DNA from 4 places in the Embleya australiensis genome. Region 3 is predicted to be linked to each of the others. Evidence: riboswitches for the same ligand, from Rfam matches in the RefSeq annotation. Region 3 holds a riboswitch; each other region holds the start of a gene.

What was found. A riboswitch is a leader RNA that binds a small molecule or an ion and turns the genes downstream of it on or off. The one in region 3 is predicted to bind cyclic di-AMP.
Region 1: another riboswitch for cyclic di-AMP. It lies ahead of ACMXN5_RS38555 (transglycosylase family protein); the one in region 3 lies ahead of ACMXN5_RS05760 (transglycosylase family protein).
Region 2: another riboswitch for cyclic di-AMP. It lies ahead of ACMXN5_RS17610 (C40 family peptidase); the one in region 3 lies ahead of ACMXN5_RS05760 (transglycosylase family protein).
Region 4: another riboswitch for cyclic di-AMP. It lies ahead of ACMXN5_RS41080 (NlpC/P60 family protein); the one in region 3 lies ahead of ACMXN5_RS05760 (transglycosylase family protein).

What each region holds. Positions count from the first base shown of each region.
Region 1 is NZ_CP182423.1:1,894,606-1,900,350, forward strand. It holds gene ACMXN5_RS38540 (FAD-binding oxidoreductase) at 1-544, shown strand, start outside; gene ACMXN5_RS38545 ((Fe-S)-binding protein) at 541-1,701, shown strand; gene ACMXN5_RS38550 (DUF1345 domain-containing protein) at 1,972-2,613, shown strand; cyclic di-AMP (ydaO/yuaA leader) riboswitch at 3,352-3,553, shown strand; gene ACMXN5_RS38555 (transglycosylase family protein) at 3,622-4,842, shown strand; gene ACMXN5_RS38560 (glycerophosphodiester phosphodiesterase family protein) at 5,005-5,745, opposite strand, start outside.
Region 2 is NZ_CP182422.1:4,076,606-4,082,350, forward strand. It holds gene ACMXN5_RS17600 (MFS transporter) at 1-799, opposite strand, end outside; gene ACMXN5_RS17605 (winged helix-turn-helix transcriptional regulator) at 1,005-1,469, shown strand; cyclic di-AMP (ydaO/yuaA leader) riboswitch at 1,964-2,101, shown strand; gene ACMXN5_RS17610 (C40 family peptidase) at 2,110-3,204, shown strand; gene ACMXN5_RS17615 (DUF72 domain-containing protein) at 3,410-4,279, shown strand; tRNA gene ACMXN5_RS17620 (tRNA-Lys) at 4,571-4,643, shown strand; gene ACMXN5_RS17625 (macrolide family glycosyltransferase) at 5,414-5,745, shown strand, end outside.
Region 3 is NZ_CP182422.1:1,404,738-1,410,482, forward strand. It holds gene ACMXN5_RS05750 (carotenoid oxygenase family protein) at 1-388, shown strand, start outside; gene ACMXN5_RS05755 (hypothetical protein) at 476-1,225, shown strand; gene ACMXN5_RS05760 (transglycosylase family protein) at 1,372-1,992, opposite strand; cyclic di-AMP (ydaO/yuaA leader) riboswitch at 2,098-2,260, opposite strand; gene ACMXN5_RS05765 (EthD family reductase) at 2,482-2,817, opposite strand; gene ACMXN5_RS05770 (phosphoenolpyruvate hydrolase family protein) at 2,894-3,757, opposite strand; gene ACMXN5_RS05775 (Tm-1-like ATP-binding domain-containing protein) at 3,759-5,003, opposite strand; gene ACMXN5_RS05780 (SDR family NAD(P)-dependent oxidoreductase) at 5,161-5,745, shown strand, end outside.
Region 4 is NZ_CP182423.1:2,473,524-2,479,268, reverse strand. It holds gene ACMXN5_RS41090 (TMEM165/GDT1 family protein) at 1-91, shown strand, start outside; gene ACMXN5_RS41085 (DNA-binding protein) at 125-601, opposite strand; cyclic di-AMP (ydaO/yuaA leader) riboswitch at 1,171-1,327, shown strand; gene ACMXN5_RS41080 (NlpC/P60 family protein) at 1,334-2,296, shown strand; gene ACMXN5_RS41075 (methyltransferase) at 2,444-4,228, opposite strand; gene ACMXN5_RS41070 (acyl-CoA dehydrogenase family protein) at 4,380-5,745, opposite strand, start outside.

The DNA of each region.
Region 1 (5,745 bases), on a different replicon from region 3:
CGACGACGGTACGTCCGACGCGGTCCGCCGCGACCTGAACCGCATGGCCGAGTTGTGCGACGCGGCCGGCGCCACGGAATGGACCCTCGCCGAGGACGTGGCCGGCGCCGAGGCACTGCTGACCGCTCGCCGGTGTTCGCTGCCCGCGCTGTCGCGACTCGGCGCGCTGACCATCCTCGAGGACGCCACCGTGCCGCGCCCCAGGATCGCCGAGATGGTCGACCGGATCGACGCCATCGCGGCCACGCACACCGTCACCATCGCCACCTTCGGCCACGCCGGCGACGGCAACCTCCACCCCACCTGCGTGGTGGCCGACCCGAACGACACCGAATCGATCGAGCGCGCGCACGCCGCCTTCGACGACATCTTCCGCACCGCGATCGAACTCGGCGGCACGATCACCGGCGAACATGGCGTAGGCGCCGCCAAGTTGCCGCACCTGCGCGCCCAACTCGGCGACGACCAGCTGCAATTGCTGAGCCGCATCAAAACCGCGTTCGATCCCGCCCGCATCCTCAATCCCGGAAAGCTCGGCTCATGACCGGTGTGTTCGACCCCGAGGAACTCTCCCGCTGCATCTCCTGCGGCTTCTGCCTGCCCGCGTGTCCGACCTACGCCGCCACCGGCGACGAGGCATCCTCGCCGCGCGGCCGGATCAACCTGATGCGCGCGCTGGAGACCGGCCGCCTGGACGCCGACGACCCGACGCTGCTGGAACAGTCCTCCGCGTGCCTGGGCTGCCGCGCCTGCGAACCGGTCTGCCCGGCGGGCGTCCCGTACGGCTCCTTGTTGGAACAGTGGCGCGAACACCAGTGGCGGGGCAAACACCGACCGCCACTGGCCCGGCTGTTGACGATCGTGGCGAGCCTGCCACCGGTGGTCCGCGCGATGGGCTGGGGCCGCTTCGTCCTGCCGGCCGGGCGCAGCAGCCCCGACAAGGCAACCCGTCCGGCCACACCCCGGACACCGAGGCCACCCACACAACCCGCACCCTCCGCACCACCCACGCCACCCACGCCACCCGCCGGCACCGGTGCCTCCCTCATGCTCGGCTGCTTCGAACGCGCCATGTTCCCCAGGGTCTCCCGCGCGGCCCGCACCCTCCTGCCCGGACTGAAGGTGCCGGACAACCAGGGCTGCTGCGGAGCACTGCACGCGCACAACGGCGAATCGACCAAGGGCCGCGCCCTCGCCCGCCGCCTCGGCGAATGCCTCCCCGGCCGGATCGTCACCACCTCCGGCGGATGCGCCGCGCACCTCGCCGACGTCATCGGCCGCGACCGGGTCGCCGAACTGTCCGAGGTGGTCGACGCCTCGGCACTGCCCGAACGCCGAGTGGCCGGCCGCCGGGTCAGGGTCACCCTCCAGGACTCCTGCCACCTGCGCAACGGCCTCGGCGTATGGCGCGAACCGCGCGAAGTCCTCTCCGCGGTGGCCGACTTCGTGGAAACCCCGGGCGCGGGCGACTGCTGCGGCGCGGCCGGCACCTACTCCCTCCTGCGCCCGATCGAATCCCGCCGCATCCTCGACCGCAAGCTGGACGCGATCGAGGCCAGTGGCGCCGACGTCGTGGTCGCGGTCAACCCCGGCTGCCTGCGCCAACTCCGCACCGGGCTGCGACGCCGCAAGTCGCGCGTACGCGCGGTACACCTCGCCGAATTCCTCACCACACCCAACGGCGGCGCCCGGACGCCCTGACCATCACGGGCCCGACACCGGCGTCTCGGGCCGAGTTCGGCGTATGCGACTCCACACGGGGGGAGCCGCATACGCCGTACCCGACCCGAGACACCCACACTCACCCGGCTCGGCTCTGCCCTGCCCTGCCCTGCCCTGCCCTGCCGAGGCTCCGGCGAAGTGACAAGCAACTCGGAGTGAATGGCGCCAGGACCACGGGCCCACGACCTCGCCGAGACGCGCCGTGTTTCGCTGACACCGGCTGCTTCGACCGACTGACAGAATCGGCACATGGCCGGACCGCGTGCGCGGGCACGACTTCGCTGGACGGGGTCGGCCGCAGAGACACTGATCTTCCTGTCCAGTGTCGCGTTCCTGAGCAGCACCGCCCGGTGGGCGCTGATCGTGTGGGTCGTCGTCGGGTCGCTCTACATCGCCGGCGGGTTCGCGGCCGTTTGGCGGGGACAACCCGTCGAGGCCGGCGCGGTCACGGAGCTGCGCGCTCTGGCCCGGTGGTCGTGGATCGCGCCGCTGCTCGCGGGGACGACCGGCGCCGTGTCGGCGGTGACGGCTCTGCTTGCGAAGGACCAGGTCGTCGGCGGTCATCGTGATCTCGGACTGACGGTCGCCGCTTCGCTCGGAGTGATCCTGTCGTGGGCGCTGATGCAGGTCGGCTTCGCGCAGATCTACCTCGTCATCGACGTCACCGGCGGGCACGGCGACCTTCGGTTCCCCGAGGGCACGACGCCGTCGTTCCTGAGTTTCGCGTACTTCTCGTTCACGCTCGCCACGTCGTTCGCGACCAGCGATGTCGAAGTCGTCGGTGTGCGGATGCGGCGGATCGTGCTCGTTCACACCGTCATCGCCTACTTCTACAACGCGCTGGTGGTCGCCGTCGCGTTCCAGGTGCTTCAGGGGCTCGTCAGCCCGTGAGACGCGATTCTCGCGCGACCGGTACCGCCACCGTCCCGGCCGCGGCCGGACCCATCCGGTCGGCATCGGGATGGTCGGACCAGGCGCCAAGCCTGCCCGGTCCCGGTGCGATACCCGCGCCCGCGAATCGGGCTGCCGGTGCGGGACAGCCGCTGCCCGAGTCGGTTCGGCTGACGCTCAGTGGATGAGGACCCCGGCGGGCGCCGCCCGACACGATCACCCGCAGTTCATGTACGGGCAAATCACCCCATTCGGGGCGGGTCAGACCGAAGCGCTCCACCGCGCCACCCGGTTCGAACGGAGCCATCCCGCCGAGTGCCCACACCACAACACGCACGCCCTTCGCCCTCGCCGCCTCCCATAAACGGGCAGGTCGAGCCCCATTTCGACCCGTTTTCCACCGTCCCGAGACTGTCGTTTTCGACAAACCCCGTGGCGCACGTCACATCCCGCGTACCGATTGTCAGAAACTCGCACGCACCGTGAACCGAGTTTCCACGATTCTGACTCCCTGCAATTCCCGCATCACTCTCCGCTCAAGGTCCCGGGCACAATGCGTGGACGCTTCGGGACTTTCGGTCCCGGAATTCCACCCTTCCGACCCGAATCTTCGGTTTCGGCGAAACGTGATGTTTGGATCCGAGTCGGGTGTATGCGTAGCTTGGTGCTTCGCCGCACCGGTCCGGTGTTCGGCGGAATGTGTCTCCCGGTTCGCCGAATCCTGCCGCCGGAGAGGCCACGGTACGAAACCCGAAAGGCAGGAGCGGGGGAACCAAGTGGAATGCCGTCCCGGGCGTCCGCATGTCGCGGACGTTCGATAACGACGGCTTGGGGTGAAGCCGTGCCCGCCTCCTCGATACCCGAGGAGTCGACGCCGGCCGGGCGAGACTCTCCAGCCCGAATCCGACAGCTCACTTCGTAGGCGTGGGAGAAGGAAAAATCTTCGTGCAGTCGTTCATCACCCCTGCCCGCAAGCCCAAGAACGCGCGCCTCGCGCTCACCCTCGGCATGGCCGGCGCCATCGTCGCCGCCCCGCTGATCACCGGCTTCGCCACCTCCGCCACCGCCGCCCCGGTCTCCGTCTGGGACAAGGTCGCCATGGGCGAGAGCTCGGGCAACTGGCACATCAACACCGGCAACGGTTTCTACGGTGGCCTGCAGTTCACGCAGAGCACCTGGAACGAGTTCGGCGGTCAGCAGTACGCCCCGCGTGCGGACCTGGCCACCAAGGACCAGCAGATCGCCATCGCGGAGAAGGTCCTCGCCGTACAGGGCCCCGGCGCGTGGCCGAACACCTCGGGCCCCGCGGGCCTGACCCGTGGCGGCGCCGCTCCGGCCGTCTCCCCCAACGCCAAGTCGGGCTCGACCAAGGCCACCGTCAAGGTCGCCCCGAAGGTCGCCGAGAAGCCGGTCGAGTCCGCGCCGGCCCCGAAGGCCCCGAAGATCGAGGTCGTCCCGGCCGCCGAGACCACGGCCACGACCACCACCTACTCCGTGGTCAAGGGCGACACCCTGTCCAAGATCGCCGCGGCCAAGGACGTCGAGGGCGGCTGGCACAAGCTGTACGCCGACAACAAGTCCGTCATCGGCGGCAACCCGAACCTGATCCTGGTCGGCCAGAAGCTCTCGCTCTCCGGCAAGGCCGCGGCCGCCACGAAGACCGAGGCCAAGGTCGAGACCAAGACCGAGGCCCAGGTCGAGACCAAGACCGAGGCCAAGCCCTCCGTGTCGGTCAAGGTCGCGCCGAAGCCCGTGACCAAGGAGAAGGCCCCCGTTGTGGCCAAGGACTCCTCGGCCAAGGCCGGCAGCACCGCCGTCAACTCCTCCGGCTACGTCGCTCCGGTGAACGGCGCGCTGGGAACCGCGTTCGGCACCGGTGGCTCCATGTGGTCCAGCGGCAGCCACACCGGCCAGGACTTCGTGGTCGGCACCGGCACCTCGGTCAAGGCCATCACCTCGGGCACCGTGGTCAGCGCCGGCAACGGTGGTGCCTACGGCAACGAGGTCGTCATCAAGCACGCGGACGGCAAGTACTCGCAGTACGCCCACCTGTCCAGCATCGGCGTCCGCGCCGGCCAGACGGTGAGCACCGGTCAGCAGATCGGCCTCTCGGGCGCGACCGGCAACGTGACCGGCCCGCACCTGCACTTCGAGATCCGCACCACCCCGAACTACGGCAGCGGCATCAACCCCGTCACCTACCTGCGCGCGCACGGCGTCAACCTCTGATCCGAGCACAACCGGGAAGTTCCAGGGCCGGGCCCGTCGACCACGCGTCGACGGGCCCGGCCCTGTTCCATGCCCGCCGCGCGGACGGTGCCGGCCGGATGGGCACCGTCCGCCGAAGCGGCCGTATCCGCCACGCACCGAGCGAGCGGCGCTTCCCCGGCGTCAGCCCCGCGCGGGGTAGCGCTTCGGCAGCGGCAGCCCCCGCGCCGCCATCAACTCCCGCAACCGGTCCGGATAATCGGTGATCAGCCCGTCCACGCCGTCGTCCATCAGCTTCGCCATGGTGGCCGGGTCGTCGATCGTCCACGGCACCACCTTGATGCCCAGTCGGTGTGCCTCGTCGACCATCGCCCGCGTCACGTAGGGACGGTAGTTCGGATCGCCCACCTTGCCGTCCTGCGGGAAGCCGTGCACCGGGGAGAACGAGGTCGCGCCGAACGACTCGATCGCCCGCAGCGGGTCGCCGCCGAAGTCGTCGATGTCCAGACCGCCCAGCCAGGGCGAGGCGCCGGGCTTGCCGACTTGGAGGAAGTCGTAGTTGGTCAACGCGACCAGCGGCAGCCGGGGTTCGACCTGACGCATCCTCATCAGCGAGCCCCAGTCGAAGCTTTGGATGGTGACCTGGCGCAACAGCCCGGCCCGGCGCACCTCGCGCGCCACCGTCTGCACGAACTGCTCGCGCGGCGCCGTCTCGTTCGGCGCGCCCGCCTCGACCTTGGTCTCCACGTTGAGCTTCACGCCGCGTGCGTGCCGCCGGTTGACCAGGTCGAACACCTCGGTGAGCAGCGGCATTCGGGCGCCGGGCGAGGTGGTCTGGCCGGGGAAGCCCGGGAACTGCCGTGACCCGCAGTCGAGGGTACGGACCTGGTCGAGGGTGAGCGTGTTGACGTACTTCCCGACGTA
Region 2 (5,745 bases), 2.7 Mb from region 3:
GGTTCGCCCGGACCAGCGCGCCCGAGCGCAGGATGCCGAGGCGTACCAGCGGATTCGCCGCGCGTCGTTCGATGGCCACGAAGGCGAGCAGGAGGGCGACCCCGCCCGCGAAGACCACGATCGTCCGGCCCGGGCCGTCGGCGGGGTGTTCGAGCCGGACCACGCCGTAGACCAGCAGCAACATCGAGCCGGTCACGCTGATCGCGCCGACGAGGTCGAAGCCCCCGCCGGCCTCGGGCCGCTCGTCCCGGGGGATCAGCGCCGACGCCGCCGCCAGGATCACCGCGGCGAGCGCGACCGGTACGAAGAACACCAACCGCCAATCGATCGCGGTCAGCAGTCCGCCGATCACCAGGCCGAGCGAGAAGCCGCCCGCGGCGGTGCCCGCGTAGAAGAGCAGTGCCCGGTTGCGCTGCGGCCCCTCCGGGAAGCCGGTGGTGATGATGGACAGCCCGGCGGGGGTCATGAAGGCGGCCGAGGCGCCGGTCACGAAGCGGGCCACGATCAGCATCCAGCCCTCGGTGGCGAATCCGCCCAGGCCGGAGAAGACCAGGAAGACGGTCAGCCACAGGAGGAACATCCGCCGCCGGCCGAGCAGATCGGCGGTGCGGCCGCCGAGGAGCATGAAGCCGGCGTAGGCGAGCACGTACGCGCTCATCACCCAGCTCACGCCACCAGTGGACATGCCCAGGTCCTCGCGGATGGTGGGCAGCGCGACGTTGAGCATCGCGATGTCGATGCCCTCGAGGAAGATCGCGCCGCAGAGGACGAGCAGCATGCCCCAGGCGCGGGGGCTCATTCGGCCGGCGGGGGCGTCGCCGGGGGTGGATTCGGGGGCGGATTCGGCGGCGCTGCCGGGTGCGGACGTGGATGTGGACATGCGACAGCCCCTCGGGACGCGGGTGGGTGGGATCGCGGTGGGATCGGGGTGCCGGGGGTCGGTTCTTCGGACGAACCCGGTTCCCTCTTGTAACCGACCCCATCCTTCGGCAGCATCGACTTCCATGGAAGAAGGCACTTCGAAGGAACCGACCCCCTGCCCGAGTAACCAGGAGGACTACGACGCCCTCCAGTGGGACGTGCGCGAGGGGTGCGAGGTCCGGCAGATCCTCGACCGGGTCGCGGACAAGTGGTCGCTTCTGGTGATCGCGATCCTGGAGAGCCGTACGTTGCGCTTCACCGAGTTGCGGCGGGAGATCGACGGGATCAGCCAGCGCATGCTCACCGTGACGCTGCGCCAGCTCGAACGCGACGGCCTGGTGCGCCGCACGGTGTATCCGGTCGTGCCGCCTCGGGTGGACTACGCGCTCACCCCGATGGGGACCACGCTGCACACGACGATCCGTTCGCTGGTCACCTGGACCGAGGAACATCAGGAACGCATCGCCGAGGCGCGGGCGGAGTACGACGCGCGTGCGGGAGCGGAAGGCGACCTGGCGGTGGCGGCGGGGCGGTCGGTGTCGGGGTAGGCCGGGGTAGGCCGGGGTAGTGGGCGCGGCGCCGGCCCGGGGGCGATTTTCGAATCCGGGTTCGGGGTCTGCCCACACCTGTTCGGTGTCGCTCGATGTCGCGTATTCGCCTCGGCTCGGCCGGACCGGTGAATGTCCGGTTCGAAAAGGACGGGCAAGCCGGGCGAAACAGCGGAGCCTCGGAGGTGGTATCCCCGCGGTCGGCCCATTTCGCGGATGCGACGACGTTTGTGGAGGTCGGACGGCGGATCCTTGCCGCCAATCGTTGCCAAATCAGCCCAAGATCGACTTTCGGGATTCCGAGTGCTTTTCCTGTGATACGACGACCGGTGAAACGGAACTCTTGGCAAAGATTTGGTAATGTAGAGACTCGGAGTGAGGGTCGTGACACGCCTGTGACTATCGTTCTGCGATAGGCGAGCGGCTCCACGTCGGCCACCCGGTCGACACGTTCGCCTCCGCCGAATTCGGTGACGGGTTTCGGTGACGGTGGGCAACCACGGTCGCCGCGACATGAAGCCGGAACCGGGGACCCTCGCAGTCCCTGGGGTGAATCGGTGCTTCGGCACCGTAGGGCGCCTTCTTCCGCCCGAACCCGTCAGCTAACCCGGTAGGCGGCCGAGGAAGGAGACCGCCGCCAGTGGCGTCCCAGCGTCGATCCGGGCAGCACCGCAAGCCCAAGCCCCGCACCGCCATGCGTACCGCCGCGACCGTGGTCACGGCCGCCGCGACGATGACCGGTGTGATGACCTTCGCCGGCACCGCGAGCGCGGACCCCGCGCAGTCGTTCCAGCAGACCAAGGACCGCGTCAACCAGCTGCACAGCGAGGCGATCAAGGCCACCGAAGCCGCCAACGGCGTCGACGAGCAGATCACCAAGCAGCAGGGCACCGCGAACCAGACCCAGGCCCGGATCACCGAGGAACAGGCCGCGCTCAACACGCTGCGCGACCAGATCGGTGTCCTGGCGGCCAACCAGTACCGCAGCGGCGGCCTCCCGCCGTCCCTCTCGCTCGCGCTCAGCGGCGACCCCGAGGGTTACCTGCAGAAGTCGCAGATGTTGTCCCAGCTCGACGGCCAGCAGGCCGCGAAGCTGAAGCAGATCGCGGCGCAGGCCCGAGTTCTCCAGCAGGACCGCACCGAGGCCTCCTCGCAGCTCGCGGAACTGGAGAAGCTGCGCACCGAGCTGAACCGGCACAAGGGCGAGATCCAGAACAAGCTCACCGAGGCGCAGCGCCTGCTGAACACGCTCACCGCGCAGCAGCAGAAGGAAGTCCTCGACTCGAACGAGCACAAGAACGACGCCGGTTCGCGCACCGAGACCGACCGCAGCTCGCGCGACAAGACGGACCCGCCGCCGACGACGGGCAAGGACGTCCCCGTGTCCGGCCGGGCGGCGGCCGCGATCGCGTTCGCGCGCGCCCAGATCGGCAAGCCGTACGCGCCGCGAGGCGTGGGCCCCGACTCGTACGACTGCTCGGGCCTGACCCAGGCCTCGTGGCGAGCGGCCAACGTCTCGCTCAGCCGCACCACGTGGACCCAGGTCAACGACGGCCCGCGGATCTCCAAGGACGCGCTCAAGCCGGGCGACCTGGTGTTCTACTTCTCGGACAACTCGCACGTGGGCATGTACATCGGCAACGGCAAGATCATCCACGCCCCCCGCCCCGGCAAGAACGTAACCGAGGCCCCTCTGGACTCCATGCCGTTCTACGCGGCCGTCCGCCCGGGCTAGACCGAACGACCGCGCGCGAGCACGCGCGCGTTCACGGCGATCGGTCCAGGGAAGCGCGGCACCCAACTCCCGGACCGATCGCCGTCGTCGTTGCCGCCGGTGCTTCGGGGCACGCGGGATCTCGGGTTGCCCTGCCCTGCCCTGCCCTGCCCTGCCTTGCCTTGCCTTGGCGAAGGTTCCGGGAACCGGGGTAGGCGTGTGGACCATGGGTCGTATATCGGTGGGCACTTGTTCGTGGACCGACTCCGCCTTGGTCTCCAGTGGTTGGTATCCGGCCGAATGCCGGGACGCGGAACACCGACTTCGGTACTACGCACGGCAGTTCCCGGTGGTCGAGGTGGACGCGACCTACTACGCGTTGCCCAGCACCCGCAACAGTCTGCTGTGGGTGGACCGTACGCCTGACGGATTCACCTTCGACGTCAAGGCGTTCTCGCTGCTCACCGGGCATCCCACCAGGCCGGGTTCGCTGCCGGCGGAGCTGCGGTCCCTGCTGCCGCCACGGGTGCGCCCGGGTGCTGTCGACGATCGTTTGTCGGACGAGGTCTGGCAACGGTTCAGCGGGGCGCTGCTGCCGTTGCGCGAGGCAGGACGTCTCGGCACGTTGCTCTTTCAGTTCCCGCCGTCCTTGGCGCCTGGTGTGGCCGCCACACGCTTCCTTCGCGACTGCGTCGAGCGGGCCCAAGGGTGGCCGCTCGCCGTCGAGTTCCGGCATCCGCTCTGGTGGCAGGACGAACATCGCGCCGCGACGACGGCTCTCCTCGAACGCCTCGGTGTCGCCGCGGTGGCGGTCGACACGGCGCAGTCGCTGCCCACGTCCATCCCCCCGGTTGCCGTGGCCACCACGTCCGAACTGGCGGTGGTTCGTTTCCACGGCCGCAACCGGGCCTGGGGAAGCGGCTCGAAGGAAGAACGGTTCCGCCACACCTATACGAGCGCGGAACTGGCCGAGTGGGTGCCCCGAGTGCGCATGCTGGCCGAAACCGTCGACCGGATACACGTGTTGTTCAACAATTGTTGTGCCGACGCAGCCGCCCGGGCAGCCGAAACAATGCGCGGCCTGCTCGACGGGTAGGGACCCGGACCGTGTCGTCGAACGGCGACGAGTCCGGCCGGCCCGGCCGATCGACCGGCCGACCACGGACGGTAACGATATGGTAATCACCGAGGCCCGACGAGAGGGTGGCCGGCAGCCATGTGCGTCCATTTTGCACACTCCGACCGTTTCGCGGCGCCCCACGCTCCCGCCCGTACGAGCCCACATCCCCGCAGGTCACGGCGTGTCCGGGGATACTCGCAGCATGTTCGATCCGATACCGGTACTCTGCCGGTGGGCAAAACGCGGATCACCGCCGGACGCCCGACGGGGCCGTTAGCTCAATTGGCAGAGCAGCGGACTTTTAATCCGCGGGTTCAGGGTTCGATCCCCTGACGGCCCACCCCGCTGAGCCCTTCCCGGCTGCTCAGGACGGTCGATGGCTCCGCTCTGCGGAGTACCATCAGGCCGCGAGCACATCCCGAGTGCACCGCCGGCCATCCTGCGACCCGTCGCCACGGCCTCGTGCCGGGGCTACAAAGGACGTGGCTCCGCTTGCTCCGGAAGACCAACTCGTCGCGAACTCCGCGACTCCCGCGTCCGGTGCGAGTCGACGGGCCGAGGACCTCGGTTGGAAGCGGCGCGCGAGCAGGGCTCGGGCTCGGGTGTTGCCGGTGTGGGGTGCGAGTCGGGGTGCGCAGGGTGGCGTGGTGTGCGTCCAGGCGTGGCCGGTGTGGAAGGCGAGCGCGGCGTGGTGGTAGGACCCGAAGACTTCCGGGCCGCCGGTCGCCTGGTCGAGCGCGCGCTCCGCTTGGCCGAGGTGGTTGAACGCCGCCCGGCGCGGTCCTTGCATCCACCGCATCCCGAGGTGCGGGCACACCCCGGCGAGCTCCATGCGGATCTCCTCTGTCGCTGTTCACGGGGGCTGGTGATGGCACCTCGTTTGGGGAGGCGCATACGCCTTCCCCAACGATGGCCTGGGCCCCATGGCACGGCACATGGCGAGTGAGTTCGCCCGTGATCGGCCGTGACGGCGGCGGCGGGTACGGTGGGTGGCATGCACCTCTTTCAGATGTACGGCTGACACGGGCGGGGCTTCGCCCCTGATTCGCCCGCAGCGGGCGTGCGTGCGCGGTTGGTTTGCGCCGCCGTTCGGGCTGTTGGGCTGCCGTGTTGTTTCGCCGTGCAATCGAAGAGAGAGTGCTCATGCCTCGTCGTTTTGGTCATGCCGTGCACACCGCTCATATTGCGATGATTGGCATACCTGCTGTCAGTCACGTGTTGCCGAGCCTTGAGGTTTTGCGGGAGTTGGTGGACCGGGGGCATCGGGTGACCTATGCCAACGATCCGGTCGTTGCCGATCTGATTGCGCCGACCGGGGTCGAGTTCGTGGCTTATCGGTCTACTTTGCCGGTTGCGGACAATGGGTGGCCCGATGATGCGATCGGGGCCATGGGGGTTTTCCTGGACGATGCGATCCAGGCGTTGCCGCAGTTGCGCGCGGC
Region 3 (5,745 bases):
CGTCGAGTTCCCCACGATCGATGCCCGTGCGGTGGGCCGGCCGCACCGATTCGGCTACGTGTCGGCCTTTCCCGGGGCGGGGCTGCGCGAGTACGCGATCGTCAAGTACGACCGGGTGAGCGGGGAGCGGTGGATCGCCGGGCAGGGGCGTGACCGCATGCCCGGCGAGGCGGTGTTCGTGCCGGCCGAGGGCGGCACCGCCGAGGACGACGGCTACCTGCTCACCGTGGTCGGTGATCTCGCCCGGAACGCCTCGGAGTTGCTGGTGCTGGACGCGCGCAGGATCACCGCGCCGCCGATCGCGGTCGTCGAACTGCCGCGCCGGGTACCGGCCGGAATCCATGGTTCGTGGATTCCCGACTGCGACGGATCGGTTGCCGACGGCTGAACCCGACCACGCCGATCTTCGTGCTCTACAGTCCGAGCAGCGTGCTCGGGTGGGCCGGGCACCGGGTGGGGTGGGAGTGCGATTCGGGTGGGTGCGACCAGGCTGCTTGCGGTTCTGCTGTTCGTCGGCACGACGGCGTTGGGCATCGTGCTGTATTTCGTCGAGGACACGTCATTGGCGGATCTGCTCTCGCTCGGGGCGGGGGCGGTGTGTCTGTTCTGGCTGATCCTGGTGCTGACCGCGCCGTGGAACCTGTACTTCCGGGCCCAGCGGGTGATCACGGAGATCGCGATCAGCCGGGAGCGGGGCCTGGCGGTTCCCGAGGGGCATGACGTCGAGGCCCGGCGGATGGCCCGCCGACTGCTCTACGGCGCGATCGGCGCACACGTGCTCTCCGCCGCGGTGATCGCGCTGATCACCTGGATCTCCGGTGGCGTGGTGGGCTACTGGTTCGCCGGGTTCTACCTGCTCAGCACCCTGTTCCGACCCGGTCAGGCGTATGCGGAGCACCTGTCCCAGCGGCTGCGCACCATGCTGCGCGAGGTGACCCACCCCCGCGACGACGTGCTCGCGGTCAGCCAGGACGTCACGGCGCTCAAGGCCAAGGTCGAGGGCCTGGAGACCCGCACCAAGGAGTTGCTGGAGAGCATCGAGCAACTCAAGGAGACGACGGTCTTCGGGGCGGCCGACACGACGAGGCGCTTCCAGGAGGCGGACCGCAAGGTGGACGCCCTCGGCCGCCGCTTCGAGGACACCATCAGCCAGTTGACGGACAACCAGGAAGTCATCTCCGGCATCAAGGCGTTCCTGCGGCTTTTGCGCACCGAGCAGAGCTGACCGGGCCGTTCGGCCTACTCGCGTCCGGTAGGCACGAGCGACCGGCCGCAGTGCGGCGGAGACGATCGGGGCGCCGGCGAAGGGGCGATCGGCGCACACGTGGGCCCCGCCGAAGTGTTCGGCGGGGCCCACGTGGTGAGGGGGGATCAGACGGCGAGCTTGGTGCCCACCGCGATCACGTTCGGGTTGTCGCCGATGACGCCGGCGTTGGCCGTGTGCAGGGCCTTGTAGCCGCCCTTGACACCGAACTTGGCCGCGATCGCGGACAGCGTGTCACCGGACTTGACGGTGTAGGTCCCGGAGCCCGACGCCCGCTCGGTCGCGGCCGACTTCGGCGCGTCCTGCTTGGCGACGTCCTGCTTGGGCTGCACGTTGAGCTTCGGCGCGTTGCCGGTCGCGGGCTTGGCCTCGGACTTGGGCTCGGCCTTCGGCTCGACCGAGGACTTGGTCTTGCCGGTGGTCGAGGACTCGGCCGTGGCGTTGGCGTCGCCGCCCTTGCCCAGGCCGGCCTTGACGGAGCAGACCGGCCAGGCGCCGGGGCCCTGGCTCGCCAGGACCCGCTCGGCGACGGCGATCTGCTGCGCCTTGGAGGCCTGCGCGGCGCTGGCCGCGTACTGGCTGCCGCCGAACGCGTTCCAGGTGCTCGGGGTGAACTGCAGACCGCCGGAGAAGCCGTTGCCCGTGTTGATGCTCCAGTTGCCGGTGCTCTCGCACTGGGCGACCGCGTCCCAGGTGGACGAAGTCGCGGCGTTCGCGCTGCCCGCCATGCCCACGAGGGGAAGGACGAGACCCGCACCTGCGGCGACGGCGATGCCGGCGCGACGGCCACGAGAGAGCGAACGAACCGGAGCGGTGATGGCACGGAAGGTCATTGATTACCTCGTCGGGCGCCTACGAAGTTAGCTGTCGGGTTCGGACGATTGGCCCGGCCTCGCCTGTCACAGGCATGGCTTCACCCCAGGCATCGGCAGTGCCGATGTCGGCTCACTTGGTTCCCCCGCTCCTGCCGCCAGTCGATATCGACTGCTTCCCTCGGGCGGCGGCAGGATTCGGCGTACCGCCCGGGGAGTCCGCTTGTGCGAACAACCACGAAGCTACGCACCGGTTCGCCGGGTTGGCAAACATTTCGGGCGGTTTGTGACGTCCCCCATAAGGGGGAATAACACCTATTTGCCCGATTTGTCGCCGTCCTTGCAGGTCACGGCGCCGGCGTACACGGTGCGCGGCCACGCGGTCACGCGTGCGTCAGCGACGGGCTATTCCGTCGCGGGCAGCTCTACCGGAACCACTACCCGCTCCTCGTCCCAGAGGAACGTCGCGCCACCGGTCGCGAAATTGGGCACATCGGCCACCGTGGCCCGCCCCTCGGGCGAATCCAGCACCGCCTCGAGTTCCGCGCGCGAAGGCGCGTACAGCGCGACCACCAGGTAATAGGGCGGCTTCGCGCCGGACGGATCCGGTTCGCACTTGCCGATGGTCCAGCCGGTCAGCCCCGGCATGGTGCGGGCCAGCGGGACGTGCTTGTCCCAGTAATAGGAGTCGAACGCCGCGGGGTCGTCGGGGTGGCCGTAGAGCACGGTCAACTTGTACATGCCGGGTCCTCACGCTCGTGGTGGTCGGACGGACGGACGTGCGCTTGCGCCACGCGGCTGCTGCCGGGCGCGGTCGTTACGGATGTGCCGGGGTGTCGCCCGTCGTGGCGGCGTCCCCACTCGGGGTGATGCTCTTGAACGCCCGTGCCTGCTCGGTGATGGCCACCTCGGTCGGCAGACGCTCCATGCTGGAGGCGCCGAAGAAGCCGACCACGCCGGTGGTGTGGGCCAGGACGTACGCCGCGTCCTCGGGTTCGGCGATCGGCCCGCCGTGGCACAGCACCAGCACGTCGGGATCGACCTCCGCCGCCGCGTCGCGCATCTCCTGCACCCGCTCCACCGCCTGGTCGAGGGTGACCGCGGTGGTCGCGCCGATGCTGCCCTTGGTGGTCAGGCCCAGGTGCGGGACCAGCACATCGGCGCCGGCCGCCGCCATCGCACGGGCCTGCTCGGGGTCGAAGACGTACGGCGCCGTGAGCAGACCGCGCTCCGCCGCCAGCCGGATCATCTCCACCTCCAGGTCGTAGCCCATCCCGGTCTCCTCCAGGTTCTGCCGGAAGACGCCGTCGAACAGGCCGACCGTCGGGAAGTTCTGCACTCCCGCGAAGCCCATGGCCGCGAGTTGGTCCAGGAAGTGCGGCATGATCCGGAACGGATCGGTGCCGCACACCCCCGCGAGGACCGGGGTACTGCGCACCACCGGCAGCACTTCGCCCGCCATCTCCACCACGATCGCGTTGGCGTCGCCGTACGGCAGCAGTCCCGCCAACGAACCCCGGCCGGCCATGCGATAGCGGCCCGAGTTGTAGATGATGATCAGGTCCACACCCCCGGCCTCGGCGCACTTGGCGGACAATCCGGTGCCCGCGCCCGCGCCGATCACGACGCCGCCCTGCTCGACCGTCGTGCGCAGTCGGCCCCGCGCCTCGCGTCCGTTCATCTCAGTCCACGTGTCCCTTCGTGATCAACTCGTGCAATCGATCCGCCGCCGCCTTGGCGAACGCCGGATCGTTGATGTCCGTCGCGACCTCGCGCACCTCGACGGCGGTCCCGTCGAGGCCGGCGCGCAACGCGTCGAACAACGCCGTATCGGCGTCGGAATCGTAGAAGGGTCCGCCCTCGACGTCGATCGCCGAGACTCCGCGCAGCGGCAGGTACAGCGCGGTGGGCCCGGTCGCGTCGAGCAGTTTGGCCGCGATCCGCCGTCCCAGTTCGGCGTTTTCGGCCGGTGTGGTGCGCATCAGCGTCACGGTCGGGTTGTGCACGTACAACAGCCGGTCCTCGAAACGCGGCGGAACGGTGTCGCGGGGGCCGAAGTTCACCATGTCCAGCGCGCCCACGCTGACCACCTGCGGCAATCCCATCCGCCCGGCCGCGGTCAGCCGTTGCGGCCCCGCGCTGAGCACCCCGCCGACCAGGTCGTCGGCCAACTCGGTGGTGGTCAGATCGAGGACCCCGGCCAGGAAGCCGCCCTCTGCCAGGTTCTCCATCGACCGGCCGCCGGCCCCGGTGGCGTGGAACACCAGTACCTCGTAGCCCAGTTCGTTGAGCCGCTCGCGCGCCGCGTCCACCGCCGGCGTGGTCACTCCGAACTGGGTCGCGGCCACCAGCGGTCGGCCCTCGCCGGTCACCCCGGCGACCGCCGCGCGATCCTCGGCGTAGCCGCCGGCCATGCCCGCGATCGCGTCCGCCGCGTTGCCCAGGATGCGTTCGGAGAGCCGGTTGATCCCGGCGATGTCCACGACGCTGTACATCATCGTCACGTCCACCGCGCCGACGTACGGCGACACGTCGCCCGCCGCCATCGTGGACACCAGCAGCTTGGGCACGCCCACCGGCAGCGCGCGCATCGCGTGGGACGCGATCGCCGAGCCGCCCGAGCCGCCCATCGCGAGCACCCCGTCCACCCGTCCCTGCTCGAAGAGTTCGCGCAGGATCGAGGCCGCGCCCTCGGCCATCGCGGTGGTCGCCGCGCCCCGGTCGGCGCGAGTGCGCAGGTCCTCCAGATCGGTGCCGGCCGCGGCCGCGACCTCGCCCGCCTGGACATCGGCCTGGGCCAGCGAGTCGCCCAGGACGCCGACGTTCATCAGCAGGACCTCGGCGCCTCTGGCCCGCAGCCGGTAGGCCAGCCACGCGTATTCGGACCCCTTGGTGTCCAGCGTTCCGATCAGTACGACGGTGGGCATCGGTGCCTCCGGTGGTGTCGGTACGGCTTGCCGGGTTGACGCTTCGGCGGCGAACGGCCGCGCACAGTAACCCAACCGGATGATCATGGCAATGCAAAGCACCGTGCGATAGGACGGGTGGCGAGTCGCGGATTTCGTGCACGTGAAAGGGGTGTCGATGGCGGAGGAACCGGACGCACGGGTCGCAATCGTCGCGGGAGCCGGAGCGGGCATCGGGCGCGCGTCGGCATTGGCGCTGGCCCGCGACGGCGCGGACCTCGTGCTGGCCGCCCGCCGCCCCGAACCGCTGCGCGAACTCGCGGACGAGATCCGGGAGCTGACGGGCCGTCGAGTGCTCGCGGTGCCGACCGACCTGGCCGACCAGGGCGCCTGCCGCGCGCTGGTGGACACCGCGGCGCGGGAGTCGGGCCGCGTGGACGTGGTGGTGAACGTGGCGACGTACAACCCGTCGGGACGCCTGGAGGAGTTGGACCCGGACGAGTTCCGGCGCGCGTTCGAGATCAACGTGCTGGGCGTACTGGCCGTCTCCCGGGCCGCGTTGCCGCATCTGCGCGCGGTGGGCGGCGGCTCGATCGTGCAGATCAGCTCCGAGGCGCCGCGCGCGAAACTGGTCGGCCTGGGCGCGTACGCGGCGACCAAGGCCGCGATGGAGGTGGCCTCCGGGGTGTTGGCCAAGGAGGTCGGGCCGGACGGCATCCGGGTCAACGTGGTCGTCGCGGGCTACACCGAGAACGCCAAACTC
Region 4 (5,745 bases), on a different replicon from region 3:
GCGCATGCCGTTGCAGACCGTGCAGCGGATCGGCGGGGTGTGCATGCTCGGCCTGGCGATCTGGTCCCTGGTCGAGGTCTTCGCGGGCTGACCCGGTGGGTGTTGCGAGCCGACCCGCGCGCGTTCAGGCCCGAGCGGCCGGGTCGTCCTCCGGCTCGGGGGTGGTGCGGCCGAGCAGGCGCTCGTAGCGCTGGCGGGCCGCCTGCGGGGTGCCCAGGCCCAGGCCGAAGGCGATCTCCTGCCAGGTCATCTCGCGCCCCCGGGCCATTCGGAGCAGCCCCGCCTCCAGGTCGTCCATCTCGCCCCTGGCCATCGGGATCAGGCTCAGCGCGGCGGTGATGTCGGCGTGGTCGACCGCCGGCTCGCCGTCGGCGGGCTGCGCGATACCGCCGAGCAGGAACGACACCAGCCGGATCGCCTCGTGCGGGCCGAGCATGTACGGGTGCACCTGCCGCGCGCGCTGCTCGTCGGTGGCCGCGTGCCGCTCGGCGATCCGGAACAGGGAGGCGTGTACGCGCCGGGCCCGCGCCTGCTCGGGGTCGGGCGCGGTGAAGGGGTCGTGGGATTCGGGGGTCGCGGGCGTGTCCGGAGTCGACGACATGGTCACAGCATGCCGAGACGCACGGATCGATGTCAATGGATCATGTCGCATGATTCGTGTTGAACACTTTGTTCATGTGGCTTGATTCCGCCCCCTACCCCCGCGTCGATCCGGCCTGGGTTGCGCCGGAGTGAAACCCGGACCCAGGAGCAGGAGACCGCACCAGTGACGGTCCCCGGCGCGTCCGTCCGGTGGAAAGCCCCTCTGCCGGGGCGTAGGCACGGGGGGGCGGCCGGCCCGATGCCCGGAATGTGATGTAGCCCGCATGGATAAAACGGACATAAATTATATAGCCGACTTCGGGTTGCAATTCATTTTCGGTGGCCGGCGACGGATCTCGACTATTTTCCGTTACCGCTCCGTCACGCCACTCTCCGAGATACGCCCTCGTCATCGCGGGTGCTTCCGACCGAAGCCGGCCGAGATGTCGCCTTTATTCCGCCTTTACGCTCCGCACAATGTCTGGGATTCGGTTGTGATCTCCCCATCGCATTGCCTACCTTTCTCGCCGATTCACCTTTCGGGTGAACCCTGCCGCCGGTACGCCGAATCCCGTCGCCGGCAGCGGGATGTCTACAGCGAAGAATCCGACGGGAGCGGGGGAACCAGGTGAATCGCCGTGGCCGGGATCGTTCCGGTGACGGCTAGGGGTGAAGTCGCGTGAAGCGACCGGGCTGCTCCAGTCCGAATCCGACAGCTCACCTCGTAGGCGACAGGAGAGGACCCCATTTCATGCTGTCCGCAAACGCTCGCCACCGAGCCGCCCGCCCCGCCAACGTCCGCCGCTTCGTCGCGGCGGTGGGCATCGCCGGCATGGGAGCCGTCATCCCGGTCGCCGGCGCCGGTGCGGCCCACGCACAGGTCCCCACCACCGACCAGGCCCCCACCGGCGCCTCCGCCGTGCTGTCGGCCACGCCGACCGCCGCGGTCGAGAGTGCCCCGGTCCAGGCCGAGGTCGCCGCGCCCGCGGCCACCACCGCCGCGGACAAGGCCCGCTACCTGGTCCAGGCCGGTGACACGCTGTCCCAGCTCGCGCTGACCAACAAGGTCTCCGGCGGCTGGCAGAGCCTGTACCAGCTCAACCGCGACGTGCTCCTGTCCGGCCCGGACCTGATCGAGATCGGCCAGACCCTGCGGCTGACCGGCTCGGCGCCCGCGCAGCCCAAGGCGGAGGCCCCGGCCAAGCCAAGCATCCAGGTCCAGCCGAAGACCACGGTCACCGGCAAGACCGCGCCGAAGCCGACGAGCAAGCCGTCGGTCGACGTCGCGGCCAAGCCCGCCGCCAAGCCCGCCACCGGCGGCTCGAAGGGCAACCAGGCGCCCACCGGCGGTTCCTCGAACGCGTCGAGCAAGGCCCTCCAGGCCGTCGCCTTCGCCAAGGCGCAGGTCGGCAAGCCGTACGTGTACGGCGCCACCGGCCCGAACGCGTACGACTGCTCGGGTCTGGTCCAGGCCGCGTACAAGGCGGCGGGCATCTCGCTGCCGCGCGTGACCAACGACCAGTTCGCCGCCGACCCGCACGTGTCGATCGCCAACCTGCAGCCCGGCGACCTGGTGTTCTTCTACTCGGGCATCAGCCACGTCGGCATCTACATCGGCGACGGCAAGATGGTGCACGCCGCCAACTCGCGCAAGCCGGTGGAGATCGCCTCGATCAACACCATGCCGATCGCCGGCGCGACCCGCCCGAACTGATCGCGCGACCCGGCCGCGGCGGCGCCCGGGTGAGCATCGCACAGCAGTGGCGGTAGCTGTGACAGCAGTGGCTCGGCGCCGTGCCCCCGACCGTGGTCGGGGGCACGGCGCCGTCGCACATCCGCTGCCTGCACGTGCGCCGGGTAGCTACTCCTGCGTAAGACGCGGTCGGGCGGTGAGTACCGCCATGTCCAGCGGCAGCGGTCGCAGGTCGAGCAGTTCGAAGCCGCCCTCGGCCAGCAACGCGCGATACTCCGCCACCGTGCGCTCGCGGCCCCGGGCGTTGGTCATCATCTGGATGTCGAAGCGCAGCGGCAACACCGACCCGCCCGCCTCGACGATCGGCCGTTCGACGATCGCCAGGCGTGCGTCGACCGGCATCGCCCGGGCCAGCGCCCGCAACACGACCAGGCACTCGGCATCCGCCCAGTCGTGCAGGATCCGGGCCAGCAGGTACACGTCTCCGCCACCGGGCAGCGGATCGGTGAAGAAGTCGCCGACCACCAGATCGCACCGGTCCTCGGCGGCCGATGCGGTGAGCAACTCCCGGGCGGCGTCGACCACATGCCCCCGCTCGAAGAGCACCCCGCGCGCGGTCGCATGCTCGCGCAACACGCGTAGGAGCAACTCCCCGTCGCCGCCCCCGACATCGACCACCGTCGCGGCCGGCGGCAGGTCCAGGGCGGCCGGCACCGCGTCGAAGACGATCGTGCCGAACGCCATCGCCTCCCGGAACAGCCGGGCGTCGTCCGGGTGTTCGGCGAAATATTCGAACGACTCCCGGCCGTGCACCCGGGTGAACGCGTCCTCGCCGGTGCGCACCGTGTGTTCCAGGCCGAGATACGACGTGAAGAACAGACCGCTGTACAGGTCCGCCAGCGCGGCCAACGATCCGTCCCGATCGGTGCGCAGCAGCGCACCGCGCTCGGTGAGCCGGTAGTGTCCGTCCGCCTCGACCCGCAACACCCCGTGCCCGGCCAGCAGGCGCATCAGCCGCCCCAGGCGGTCCGGTTCGGCACCCGCCGCCTCGGCCAGCTCGGCCACCGACCGGGACCCGTCGCCGAGGTGGTCGGCCAGGCCCAGCCGTGCCGCGACACCGATCGCCTGGGTCACCCACGCGCCGGTGACCAGGTGCAACATCTCCCGGGTCGGGTCCTCGCGCGGCGGATCCTCGTGCGCCGGCGAACCGGCCCGACCGGACGCCGGGTCCGGAGCCGCGTGGCGCCGCAGAACCTCGGGATACGAACCGGTGGCCAGGATCTCCAGGCGGCGCGGCCAGCGGTCCGAGGCCGGTTCACCGGTGCTGCGGAAGTACAGCACGAAGGTGTCCTCGTGCGGATTGAAGCCGCCGCCGTCCCGCAGTACCTCGTCCCGGGACACCAGCAGGTCGTGCAGATCCAGGAGGGTGACCGGAGTCGGCTCGACCACGCGGAAGGCGAAGTGCGTCTCGCCGTTGCGGGCGCGCTCCTCGGCCCGTAGTCGGGCGAAGTCGGCTCCCGGGACCGGTGCCACGGCGAACAGTTCGAGGTTGCGGCCCTCGCAGGCGGCGACCCCGTCGCCGGGCAGCGAGCAGCGCACGATGTGTACGTCGACCGATTCCGCGCGCAGGCCCAGGCGTTCGGCGATGCGGTTGCGAACGACGGTGCTGGGCACGACCTCGATGGTGCGTAATCCCCAGTGCGGCAGTCGGTCGAGCAGGTCGCCGAGCCGCTCCGGGAACACGAGCAGCGCGGCGTGGTCGAAGCGGCAGTGCCGGGACACCATGTCCACGACCGCGTCGGGAACTCCCGGCGGCAGCGCGGCCCGGAGAATGTCCGCCGCGCCGTGTCCGCACACGTGGTCGATCAACGCGCGGATACGGTCGGCGTCCGGATCGGACAGGTACTCGGGGGCGATCCCGGTCGGGACGGCCGTCGAAGGTGCAGGGTTCATCGAAGCTCCGTTTGTCCGTGGTCCGAGGGGTGGTGCGCGCGCGTCCCGAACGGCCCGGCGGGGGTGCGCGGGTCGGGGCGGGGCGCCCTGTGGAGGTATGGGGAGTCAGGAGGGTGGCGCCCGGGGAGGCGGATCCGGGGGCGGCGGGGCGTCACGTCGTCAGGTCGCCGATCGGGTCGTCCCCGGCCAGGGCGCCCCGGACCAGGCCCGGCGGTACGTCCAGCAGGTCGACCAATGCCCGGGCGTGCGGCGCCAGTCGGGCGCACGCGGCGTCGATCCGGGCCGACAGGGCGCGGACCTCGTCGGCGGTGAGCAGACCGGCGGCCAGGAACCAGCCGTCGTGTGCCGTGACTTCCTCCAGGACCCGGACCAGGCACAGGTCGTCGAGCACCGGCTCGGGCACGCGGTGCCCGAACGTCGGGCGGGCGTCGTGGATCAGCGCCTCGACGGTGATCCGCGCCGCGTGCGCCTCGCCCAGGCGCTCGGCGGCATCGGCGCAGTCGTTGCGGAGGACGAACGGGTCGGTCCCCCGCTCCGCACCGATCCGCAGCCGCTCGACGAGTCCTTCGTGCAGCAGTCGCTCGCGAGCGCGGAACAGGCCGGCCCAGCCGGCGCGTTCGAGGGGCGCGGTGGCGCGGCCCGGGGCGTCGGGAGCGTCGGCGTCGTCGGGGGCTGCCGGGGGCTCGTAGTCGATGCCGGTCGCCATCGACCAGCCCGCGTCGAGGAGGATCAACTGGTTGTCGCCGCCCGCCGCGTTGAAGGCCATCGCCAGGCCCTGGTAGTCGATCAGCCGGTTCTCCGCGAAGAAGCCGAACGCGCCGCACGCCCGCCGACAGCGCGACACGGCCTGTTCGGCGAGTCGATCGGTGGTCACCTTGAGCAGCGAGGCGGTGCGCATCGTGGCCGGGGGCAGACCCCGATCGGCCCCCCGGTGCACCGGCAACCGCCAGCACAGGTCGGTCGCCCGGCGGGCCAGCACCGTCGCGGTCAAGGCCGCCGCGTGGGCGCCGAACAGTGCGCGCTGCTGATTGCGGTGGGCCAGCGCCGGGGTTTCCGGATCGAAGGGGCCGACCGTGCGGCGCCGGTGGGCGTGGGCGAGGGCGATCGCGGTCGCGGCGCGCGTGACGGCGGCCATCCCGGTGGCGATCGCTCCCCACGCGAACCTGCTCTGGCCCTGACTGCGCCGGCTGCGGGCCGCCGGATCGAGCGGGTCGTGATGGCCGTTCGGCGCGGTGATCGTGGCCCCGTCGCGCAACCAGCGGTCGGCGGGCACCCGGACGTGATCGAAGCGTACGGCCGCGTAGTCCAGCGGCAGCAGACCGGTCGGCGGTCGTGGCGTGATCACCACCCCCGGGCACGGGCCGGCCTCGTCCCGCAGCGGCACCAGGAACAGCCCGGTGCCCCGGCCGATGCCGTCCACCACGATCCGCGCGCCGACGACCGCCACTCGGGGCACCCCGCAAAGGCCCACGTTGGGCGGGTACTTGCTCGCCCCGGCGTCCGGGGTGTACAGGTCG